Regions from separate parts of the Streptomyces sp. NPDC013157 genome, predicted to be linked through region 2. Evidence: riboswitches for the same ligand, from Rfam matches in the RefSeq annotation. Region 2 holds a riboswitch; each other region holds the start of a gene.

Region 1 (3,267 bases), on a different contig from region 2:
ATCGCGCAGTTCCCCGCGCCCCTAAAGGGGCGCTGCAGTGGCGTTCTTCAAAGGGCGGGCCGGGTCGGACAGGGCCTCCGGGTCCATCTGGCGGCCCGCCTCGATCAGGCGGCGGCCCTGGGCCAGGTCGCGGGGGCGGCCTACCGCCAGGAGGGCTACCAGGCGGCCCTCGCGGAGCCAGCAGACGCTCCAGGACGGCCCTGTCGGGTCGCCGCGCCAGATCAGGTGGTCGGCGGCGGCGTGGTGGCCGGCGTACTGGACGAAGCGGCCGAACTGTTCGGACCAGAAGTACGGGACCGGGTCGTAGACGGCGTCGGTCTCGCCGAGGATGTTGGCGGCGACCGTGCGCGGGCCCTGGAGGGCGTTGTCCCAGTGGTGGACGAGCAGGCGCTCGGCGTAGCGGCCGGACGGGAAGGAGGCGCAGTCGCCGACCGCGTAGACGTCGGGGGCGCTGGTGCGCAGGCGGTCGTCGGCGAGCACCTCGTGGTGCGGGCCCAGCCCGATGCCGGAGCCGGCCAGCCAGGCGGTGGCGGGGCGGGCGCCGATGCCGACCACGACGGCGCCCGCGGGCAGCCGCGAGCCGTCGTCGAGCACCACCGCGCCGGGCTCGATGCCCGCCACGCGCGCGTGGGTGCGCAGGTCGGTGCCGCTGTCCGCGTACCAGGCGGCCATCGGCGCGGCGACCTCGGCGGGAAGCGCTCCCGCGAGCGGGCGGTCGGCGGCCTCGACCACGGTGACCGCGCAGCCGGCCTCGCGGGCCGCGGTGGCGAACTCGGCGCCGATCCAGCCCGCGCCGACGACCACGATGTCGTGCTGCCGGGCGAGCACGGGCCGCAGCCGCTCGGCGTCGTCCAGGGTGCGCAGCAGATGGACGCCGGGCACGCCCTCGGTGCCGGGCAGCGTGATCGGCTCGGCGCCGGTGGCGAGGACCAGGACGTCGTAGGGCACCGGGCCGGCCTCGGTGTCCAGCTCATGGTCGGTGGTGCGCACGCCCAGCGCCTCGCGGCCGAGCGCCAGCTCGATGCCGAGCGCCTCGAAGTCCACCTCGAAGGCGGAGCCCTCCGACTTGCCGAGCAGCACGGCCTTGGAGAGCGGCGGCCGGTCGTACGGCTGGTGCGGCTCGGCGCCGATCAGCGTGACAGTCCCGGTGAACCCCTGCTCCCGCAGGGCGACGGCGGTCTGCACCCCGGCCATCCCCGCGCCCACGACGACCACGCGCCGCGTCTGTGACGTGCTCCGTCGCTGCGTCTGCTCGCTCACCTGATCACCATAGACAAGAACGATAGACAACTGACAAAGAGTCAGTCAGGGGTCGTGGCGTATGACCTGTTCCACAGCACTGTCCACAGCACTGTCCACAGCGCCGTCCGCAGTGCCGTCCGAGGCCGTCTTACCGGGGCGGAGCGCCGCGGGCTAGGGTGGCGGGGAAGCACACGCGGGAGCCCGGACGCACCGGGCTGAGAGGGAGGCTGGCGGCCTCCGACCGTACGAACCTGATCCGGGTCATGCCGGCGAAGGGAGGGGCTGGACGCCCATGTCCTCACGTACGTCCGACGTCCTCGTCATCGGGGGCGGAATCATCGGCCTGGTCACGGCCTGGCGGGCGGCCCAGCGCGGGCTCGCCGTCGCCGTGGCCGACCCCGAGCCCGGCGGCGGGGCCGCGCAGGTCGCGGCCGGGATGCTGGCCGCCGTCACCGAGCTGCACTACGGCGAGCAGACCCTGCTGGGGCTCAACCTGGCCTCCGCGCGCCGCTATCCCGACTTCGCCGCCGAGCTGACCGAGCTCACCGGCCGCGACCTCGGCTACCGGCGCTGCGGCACCCTCGCGGTCGCGCTGGACGCCGACGACCGCGCCCATCTGCGCGAGCTGCACGCCCTCCAGAAGCAGTCGGGCCTGGAGTCCGAGTGGCTGTCCGGGCGGGAGTGCCGGCGCCTGGAGCCGATGCTCGCGCCGGGTGTGCGCGGCGGGCTGCGGGCCGACGGCGACCACCAGATCGACCCGCGCCGGCTGGCGGCCGCGCTGGTGGCCGCGTGCGAGCGGGCCGGGGTGGTGTTCCACCGCGACTGGGCCGAGCGCCTGGAGGTGGTACGGGAACGGGCCGCCGGTGTCCGCACCCGTGCGGGTGAGGCGCTGGGCGCCGGCCAGGTGGTGCTCGCGGGCGGCAGCCTGAGCGGGCGGCTGGCGGGTGTGCCCGACGACGTGCTGCCGCCGGTACGGCCGGTGAAGGGGCAGGTGCTGCGGCTGACCGTGCCCGCCCGGTACGCGCCGTTCCTCAGCCGGACCGTACGGGCCGTGGTGCGCGGCGGGAACGTCTACCTGGTGCCCCGGGACAACGGCGAGCTGGTCGTCGGCGCGACCAGCGAGGAGCTGGGCTGGGACACGACCGTGACGGCGGGCGGGGTGTACGAGCTGCTGCGCGACGCGCACGAGCTGGTGCCCGGGATCACCGAGCTGCCCCTGACCGAGACCCGGGCCGGACTGCGCCCCGGCTCCCCCGACAACGCGCCGCTGCTCGGGCCGACCCGCCTCGACGGACTGCTGCTGGCCACCGGGCACTACCGCAACGGGGTGCTGCTCACGCCGGTCACCGGAGACGTCATGGCAGAGCTGCTGGCCGGCGGCGAGCTGCCGGCGGAGGGCCGTCCGTTCACGCCGAGGCGATTCGACCCCCTCCCCCGCCAACTTGTGGAGCAGACCGCATGAACCTCTCCGTCACCATCTCCGTCAACGGGGAGCGCCGGGAGATCGCCCCGGGCACCGCTCTCGACTCGCTCGTGCGGTCCCTCACGGCGGCGCCCTCCGGGGTGGCCGCGGCCGTCAACGAGACCGTCGTACCGCGCGGGCAGTGGGCGACGACCGGGCTCGCCGACGGCGACCGGGTGGAAGTCCTGACCGCCGTGCAGGGAGGCTGAGCGCCATGGCCGACGATCCCTTCGTCCTCGGGGGTACGACGTTCTCGTCCCGGCTGATCATGGGTACCGGGGGTGCACCCAGCCTGGAGGTGCTGGAGCGGGCGCTCCTCGCGTCCGGGACCGAGCTGACCACGGTCGCGATGCGGCGGGTGGACCCGGGGGTACGGGGCTCCGTGCTGTCGGTGCTCGACCGGCTCGGGATCCGGGTGCTGCCCAACACGGCCGGGTGCTACACCGCGGGCGAGGCGGTGCTGACGGCACGGCTGGCGCGGGAGGCACTGGGGACCGATCTGGTCAAGCTGGAGGTCATCGCCGACGAGCGGACGCTGCTGCCGGACCCGGTCGAGCTGCTTG
Region 2 (3,267 bases):
GGCTCGACCCCGGAATGGCACCCCTACTTCGAGGTGACCGACTGCGACGCCACCTTCGCCAGGGCCACCGAGTCCGGAGCCACCACCCTCATCCCGGTCACCGAGGCCCCGGGCATCGGCCGCTTCGCCATGTTCCGCGACCCCTCCGGCGCCCTCTTCGCCATCATCACGACGGCCAGGGGCTGAGCCCTTCCAAGTCCCCGCCGAACCTTCGGTCGCAGGCCACCTCAGTTGATCTGCGACACTGGTACAGCCATGCCTAATCCCGGAGAACTCACTTTCGTCGCGCCGCGCGGAGCCAAGAAGCCGCCGCGGCATCTCGCCGATCTCTCGCCCGCCGAGCGCAAGGACGCGGTGGCCGAGGTCGGGGAGAAGCCGTTCCGTGCCAAGCAGCTCTCGCAGCACTACTTCGCGCGGTACGCGCACGACCCCGAGCAGTGGACCGACATCCCGGCCGGGTCGCGGGACAAGCTGCGGGAGGCGCTGTTCCCCGAGCTGATGACCGTCGTACGGCATCTGTCGACCGACGAGGGGACGACGCGCAAGACGCTGTGGCGGCTGTTCGACGGCACGCTCGTCGAGTCGGTGCTGATGCGCTACCCGGACCGGGTGACCATGTGCATCAGCTCGCAGGCGGGGTGCGGGATGAACTGCCCGTTCTGCGCGACCGGGCAGGCGGGTCTGGACCGGAATCTGTCGACCGCCGAGATCGTCCACCAGATCGTGGACGGGATGCGGGCGCTGCGGGACGGGGACGTGCCTGGCGGTCCCGCGCGGCTCTCCAACATCGTCTTCATGGGGATGGGCGAGCCGCTCGCCAACTACAAGCGGGTGGTCGGAGCGATCCGGGCTCTCACCGACCCCGCCCCGGACGGGCTCGGCCTCTCGCAGCGCGGGATCACCGTCTCGACCGTCGGACTGGTCCCGGCCATCCACCGGTTCGCCGACGAGGGATTCAAGTGCCGGCTGGCGATCTCGCTGCACGCCCCCGACGACGAACTGCGCGACACGCTCGTCCCCGTGAACACGCGGTGGAAGGTGCGCGAGGTCCTCGACGCCGGGTTCGAGTACGTCGAGAAGAGCGGGCGTCGGCTCAGCATCGAGTACGCCCTCATCCGCGACATCAACGACCAGGCGTGGCGGGGGGACCGGCTGGGCCGCCTGCTCAAGGGCAAGCCCGTGCACGTCAACCTCATCCCCCTGAACCCGACTCCGGGTTCGAAGTGGACCGCGTCGCGGCCGGAGGACGAGAAGGCGTTCGTCGAGGCGATCGAGGCGCACGGTGTGCCGGTGACGATCCGGGACACCCGCGGGCAGGAGATCGACGGAGCCTGCGGTCAGCTCGCGGCCACCGAGCGGTAATCTGAGGGCCGTAGGTACATCTTCATATTCCGACAGGGGAGCGCCACAGCGCTGAGAGTGCGGCAACCGGGCCGCAGACCCTCTGAACCTCGCCCAGGTCATTCTGGGTAGGAAGTTCGGTCATCACTCAAGCTGTTGCGCCCTGCCCGCACACCGCGGGCAGGGCCGCGTCTCTTCCTGGTCAACCCCAGGAGGAAAACACCAGTGCACACAAGGACCTTCTTGGCCGCGGCCGTCGGGCTCGGTCTCGTCACGCTGTCCGCGTGCTCGTCGTCGTCGGGTTCCGACGCCGATTCCAAGACCGTCACTCTGGTCAGCCACGACTCGTGGGCCGTCTCCAAGAACGTGCTCCAGGACTTCGAGAAGCAGTCCGGCTACAAGGTCAGGGTCCTCAAGGACGGTGACGCCGGGCAGGCCGTCAACAAGGCGATCCTGACCAAGGACAACCCGCAGGGCGACGTCTTCTTCGGCGTCGACAACACCCTGCTCTCCAGGGCCCTCGACAACGGTCTCTTCCAGCCGTACGAGGCGAAGGGGCTCGGCACGGTCGGCACGGCGTACCAGCTGGACGCGGACAGGCACCGGGTCACGCCCATCGACTACGGCGACATCTGCGTCAACTACGACAAGGCGTACTTCAGCAAGCACAAGCTGACCCCGCCGACCTCGTACGCCGATCTCGTCAAGCCGCAGTACAAGAACCTCCTCGTCACCGAGAACGCGTCCACCTCCTCGCCGGGGCTGGGATTCCTGCTAGGGAGCGCGGCTCAGTACGGCGACGACGGCTGGCAGGACTACTGGAAGAAGCTCAAGGCCAACGGCGTCAAGGTCGTCGACGGCTGGGAGCAGGCCTACGACGAGGAGTTCTCCGGCTCGGCCGGCGGCAAGAAGGCCGGCGGCGACCGGCCGCTCGTCGTGTCGTACGCCTCCTCGCCGCCCGCCGAGGTCATCTACGCCGACCCGAAGCCGAGCACCGCGCCCACCGGGGTCGCGACCGGCACCTGCTTCCGGCAGATCGAGTTCGCGGGGCTGCTGAGCAACGCGGGGAACACCAAGGGCGGCAAGGCCCTCATCGACTTCCTGGTCTCCAGGGAGTTCCAGGAGGACATGCCGCTGAACATGTTCGTGTACCCGGTGGTGAAGGGGGCGAGCGTGCCTGCCGAGTTCACGAAGTACGGGCCCGCAGCCCAGGACCCCGAGACCATGGCGCCCGACGAGATCGCCGCCAACCGTGACCAGTGGGTCAAGACGTGGACGTCACTCGTACTGAAGTAGCCGCGCACAAGGGCCGTTCGGGGAGCGCGGCGCGGCTCGGACTGATGTTCGTGCCGGTCGCGTTCTTCGCCGTCTTCTTCGCCTGGCCGGTCGCGGCGATCGTCACGCGCGGGCTGAGGGTCGACGGGGTGTGGCGGTTCGGGCGGATCGCCGACGTCGTCGGCCAGTCCGACATCCGGCACGTGCTCTGGTTCACCACCTGGCAGGCGCTCGCCTCCACCGCGCTCACCCTGCTGGCCGCGCTGCCCGCCGCCTACGTCTTCGCCCGCCTCGACTTCCCGGGCAAGCAGGTGCTGCGGGCCGTGGTGACGGTGCCCTTCGTGCTGCCGACGGTCGTGGTGGGCACCGCGTTCCTCGCGCTCGTCGGGCGGGGCGGCCTGCTGGACGAGTTGTGGGGCGTACGGCTGGACACCACCGTCTGGGCCATCCTGCTGGCGCACGTCTTCTTCAACTACGCGGTCGTCGTACGGACCGTGGGCGGGCTGTGGGCCCAGCTGGACCCGCGGCAGGAGGAGGCCGCCCGGATGCTCGGCGTCTCCCCCCTGGGCGCCTGGCGGAAGGTCACCCTGCCCGCGCTCGCGCCCGCCGTGGCCGCCGCCGCGCTGATGGTCTTCCTGTTCACCTTCACGT
Region 3 (3,267 bases), on a different contig from region 2:
TGACAGCCCGTGGCAGATGTACAGGGCGATCAGCATGATGGCGCTCGACCCGACCACCGCCATCAGCAGCGGATTCGAGCCCTGCAGGATCCCCGGCAGGATGAACAGCGTCAGCACCAGAAAGCTGACGGCCAGCGCGACCAGGGCCATCACACCGCGCAGGCGGCCCACCACCACGACGGCGAGCGCGAAGATCCCGGCGAGCAGCGCCATCGGGAACTTCCGGTTCACGTCGGTGACCGAGTACTGCAGGTCCCTGGGTGCGGAGGGCTCGTACGCGGCCACGACCTGCTCGCCCTCGTGCAACTGCCGCGACTGGTCGGGCTGCACGATCTCGGTGAAGGTACGGCCCTTGTCCTTGCCGGTGTCGACCCGGACGGTGGCCTTCTTGCAGGTGCCGTCCCCCTCCTTCGAGGAAGTGCCGTCGGCTGTGGCGGTGTCGGCGGTCGAGCCGCCTCCGGAGGCGTTGACCGACTTGCAGCTGACCGAGACGACCTTGGTGACCGTCGCCGCCTGCGTCTGGCGGTCGAAGCCGACGCCGGTGCGCTCGTGCGGCGGGGCACCGCCGGGCCACAGCACCACCAGACCGACCACGACCGCGGCGGTGAAGGGGATGAGGATCGCCGCGATGACCTTGCGCAGATGCTTGGAGACGGGCGCGGCGGGACCGTGGCTGTGACTGTGCCCGTGCGAATGGCCGTGACCCCCGCCGGGTCCGGATCCGTCCTGGGCCTCGCGGTGGCCGTGGGCATGGCCGTTGTCGTGATGGTGGGCATGGCTGAGGGCCTGCTCATGGATGTGTCCGTCACCGGCACCACGGCCCCCGTGGCCGGGTCCGCCGCCCTGCGGGGCGCCGTTGCCGCGCCGCGGGTCCGGGGGCGGATAGGGGTGCTGCTGTGTCGAGGTCACCGCCCGATCATCGCAAGAACGGTAGGGGCCCTCTGTTCACCGCGCCCGAATTGACGCTAGCGTGGAGGCACCTTTGCACACGCGGGAGCTCGGAGCACCGGGCTGAGAGGGCGCTGACCTCCGTATTCGCGATGTTTCACGTGGAACGTGTGATGTTTCGCAGGAAACGCCGCCCGACGGAAGCCGCTGCGTCGACCGCCGAACCTGTTACCGGGTAATGCCGGCGTAGGGAGTAGGTCTTATGACCAACAAGGACGCACGCACGCCTGCCTTCAGCCAGGACGAACAGTCCATTACGGGCGAACCGTCCCCGGAGGCCGGGAGGTCCATCGGCTGGCACAAGGGGTATGTCGAGGGCTCCCGCCCCGACCTGCGGGTGCCGGTCCGTCAGGTGCATCTCACCAACGGGCAGTCGGTCACGCTCTACGACACCTCAGGCCCGTACACCGATCCGCTCGTCGAGACCGACGTCCGCAGGGGCCTGCCGCCGCTGCGGGAGAACTGGATCGTCGCCCGCGGCGACACCGAGGAGTACGCGGGCCGGCCCGTCCGTCCTGAGGACGACGGAATCAAGCACACCTCGCCGCGCGGTGGCCTGCGCAACCTGGATGCGGTCTTCCCGGGCCGTCCGCGCCAGCCGCGTCGCAGCCGGGAAGGCGAGGCGGTGACCCAGCTCGCGTACGCCCGCCGGGGCGAGATCACCCCGGAGATGGAGTACGTGGCCATCCGCGAGAACGTTTCTCCTGCGGTGGTCCGTGAGGAGATCGCGGCGGGCAGGGCCGTACTGCCCGCCAACGTCAACCACCCGGAGATCGAGCCGATGATCATCGGCAAGCGGTTCCTGGTGAAGGTCAACGCCAACATCGGCAACTCCGCGGTCACCTCCTCCATCGAGGAGGAGGTCGAGAAGATGACCTGGGCGACCCGCTGGGGCGCCGACACGGTCATGGACCTCTCCACCGGCCGCAACATCCACACCACCCGTGAATGGGTGCTGCGCAACTCCCCCGTCCCCATCGGCACGGTGCCGCTCTACCAGGCCCTGGAGAAGGTCGACGGCAGGGCCGAGGAACTGACCTGGGAGATCTACAAGGACACGGTCGTCGAACAGGCCGAGCAGGGCGTGGACTACATGACCGTCCACGCAGGCGTGCGCCTGCCGTACGTGCCGCTCACCGCCAACCGCAAGACCGGCATCGTCTCGCGCGGTGGCTCGATCATGGCGGCCTGGTGCCTCGCGCACCACAAGGAGTCGTTCCTGTACGAGAACTTCGAGGAACTCTGCGAGATCCTCGCCGCCTACGACGTCACGTACTCGCTCGGCGACGGGCTGCGCCCCGGCTCCATCGCGGACGCCAACGACGAGGCCCAGTTCGCGGAACTCCGCACGCTCGGGGAACTCAACCGGATCGCCAGGCGTTTCGATGTACAGACCATGATCGAGGGCCCGGGCCACGTCCCGATGCACAAGATCAAGGAGAACATCGACCTTCAGCAGGAGATCTGCGATGAAGCTCCGTTCTATACGCTCGGCCCGCTGACCACGGACGTCGCGCCGGCGTACGACCACATCACCTCCGGCATCGGTGCCGCGATGATCGCCTGGTGGGGCACGGCGATGCTCTGCTACGTCACCCCCAAGGAACACCTGGGCCTGCCCAACCGGGACGACGTCAAGACCGGCGTCATCACCTACAAGATCGCAGCCCACGCGGCCGACCTCGCCAAGGGCCACCCCGGCGCGCAGGAGTGGGACGACGCACTGTCCGACGCTCGCTTCGAGTTCCGGTGGGAGGACCAGTTCAACCTCGCCCTGGACCCGGACACCGCCCGCGAATTCCACGACGAGACGCTCCCGGCGGAGCCGGCGAAGACGGCTCACTTCTGCTCGATGTGCGGGCCGAAGTTCTGCTCGATGAAGATTAGCCAAAGCATCACAGAGCGGTTCGGCGGTGCGGCGGCCGAGGGGGCGACACCGGAGGAGGTCGCGGAGGGGATGCTCCAGAAGTCGAAGGAATTCGCCGCGAGCGGGAACCGGGTGTACCTGCCGATCGCCGACTGACATGGTGAAGGGGGCAGACCCGAAGGCCTGCCCCCCCACACACACAGGGTCAAGCTCGGTCGTAGCCAGGGCAGTTGAGTGTGTCGATCCGAGTTGGTCCTCTACGGCGAGTCATATGCTCGGAGGCAAGGCGGGCTGCCCCGCACAGCGATCGACCGTTCAGTGACGCGACCAAAAGGAGTCGTGGCCGATGAGTCCGCTGCAGCTCTCCATCACTGCCGCCCTCTGCATCTCCGGCATCGCCCTGCACATCTGGTCCTCCGCGCCGGACCGGGCCGGGCGCCAGTACTCTCTCC

What was found. Region 2 has a riboswitch for thiamine pyrophosphate ahead of ACFY6U_RS23075 (thiamine ABC transporter substrate binding subunit). Riboswitches for the same ligand answer to the same signal wherever they lie in the genome.
Region 1: it holds a riboswitch for thiamine pyrophosphate, as region 2 does, so the genes downstream of both, thiO (glycine oxidase ThiO) here and ACFY6U_RS23075 (thiamine ABC transporter substrate binding subunit) in region 2, are expected to answer to the same signal.
Region 3: it holds a riboswitch for thiamine pyrophosphate, as region 2 does, so the genes downstream of both, thiC (phosphomethylpyrimidine synthase ThiC) here and ACFY6U_RS23075 (thiamine ABC transporter substrate binding subunit) in region 2, are expected to answer to the same signal.

What each region holds. Positions count from the first base shown of each region.
Region 1 covers NZ_JBIBAK010000004.1:270,108-273,374, reverse strand. Annotated here, with positions in the region: gene ACFY6U_RS14545 (NAD(P)/FAD-dependent oxidoreductase) at 22-1,260, opposite strand; TPP riboswitch at 1,426-1,537, shown strand; gene thiO (glycine oxidase ThiO) at 1,535-2,704, shown strand; gene thiS (sulfur carrier protein ThiS) at 2,701-2,913, shown strand; gene ACFY6U_RS14530 (thiazole synthase) at 2,919-3,267, shown strand, end outside.
Region 2 covers NZ_JBIBAK010000007.1:346,239-349,505, forward strand. Annotated here, with positions in the region: gene ACFY6U_RS23065 (VOC family protein) at 1-186, shown strand, start outside; gene rlmN (23S rRNA (adenine(2503)-C(2))-methyltransferase RlmN) at 256-1,362, shown strand; TPP riboswitch at 1,387-1,494, shown strand; gene ACFY6U_RS23075 (thiamine ABC transporter substrate binding subunit) at 1,567-2,637, shown strand; gene ACFY6U_RS23080 (ABC transporter permease) at 2,682-3,267, shown strand, end outside.
Region 3 covers NZ_JBIBAK010000012.1:245,334-248,600, reverse strand. Annotated here, with positions in the region: gene ACFY6U_RS32280 (YibE/F family protein) at 1-909, opposite strand, end outside; TPP riboswitch at 981-1,158, shown strand; gene thiC (phosphomethylpyrimidine synthase ThiC) at 1,151-2,971, shown strand; gene ACFY6U_RS32270 (hypothetical protein) at 3,131-3,267, opposite strand, start outside.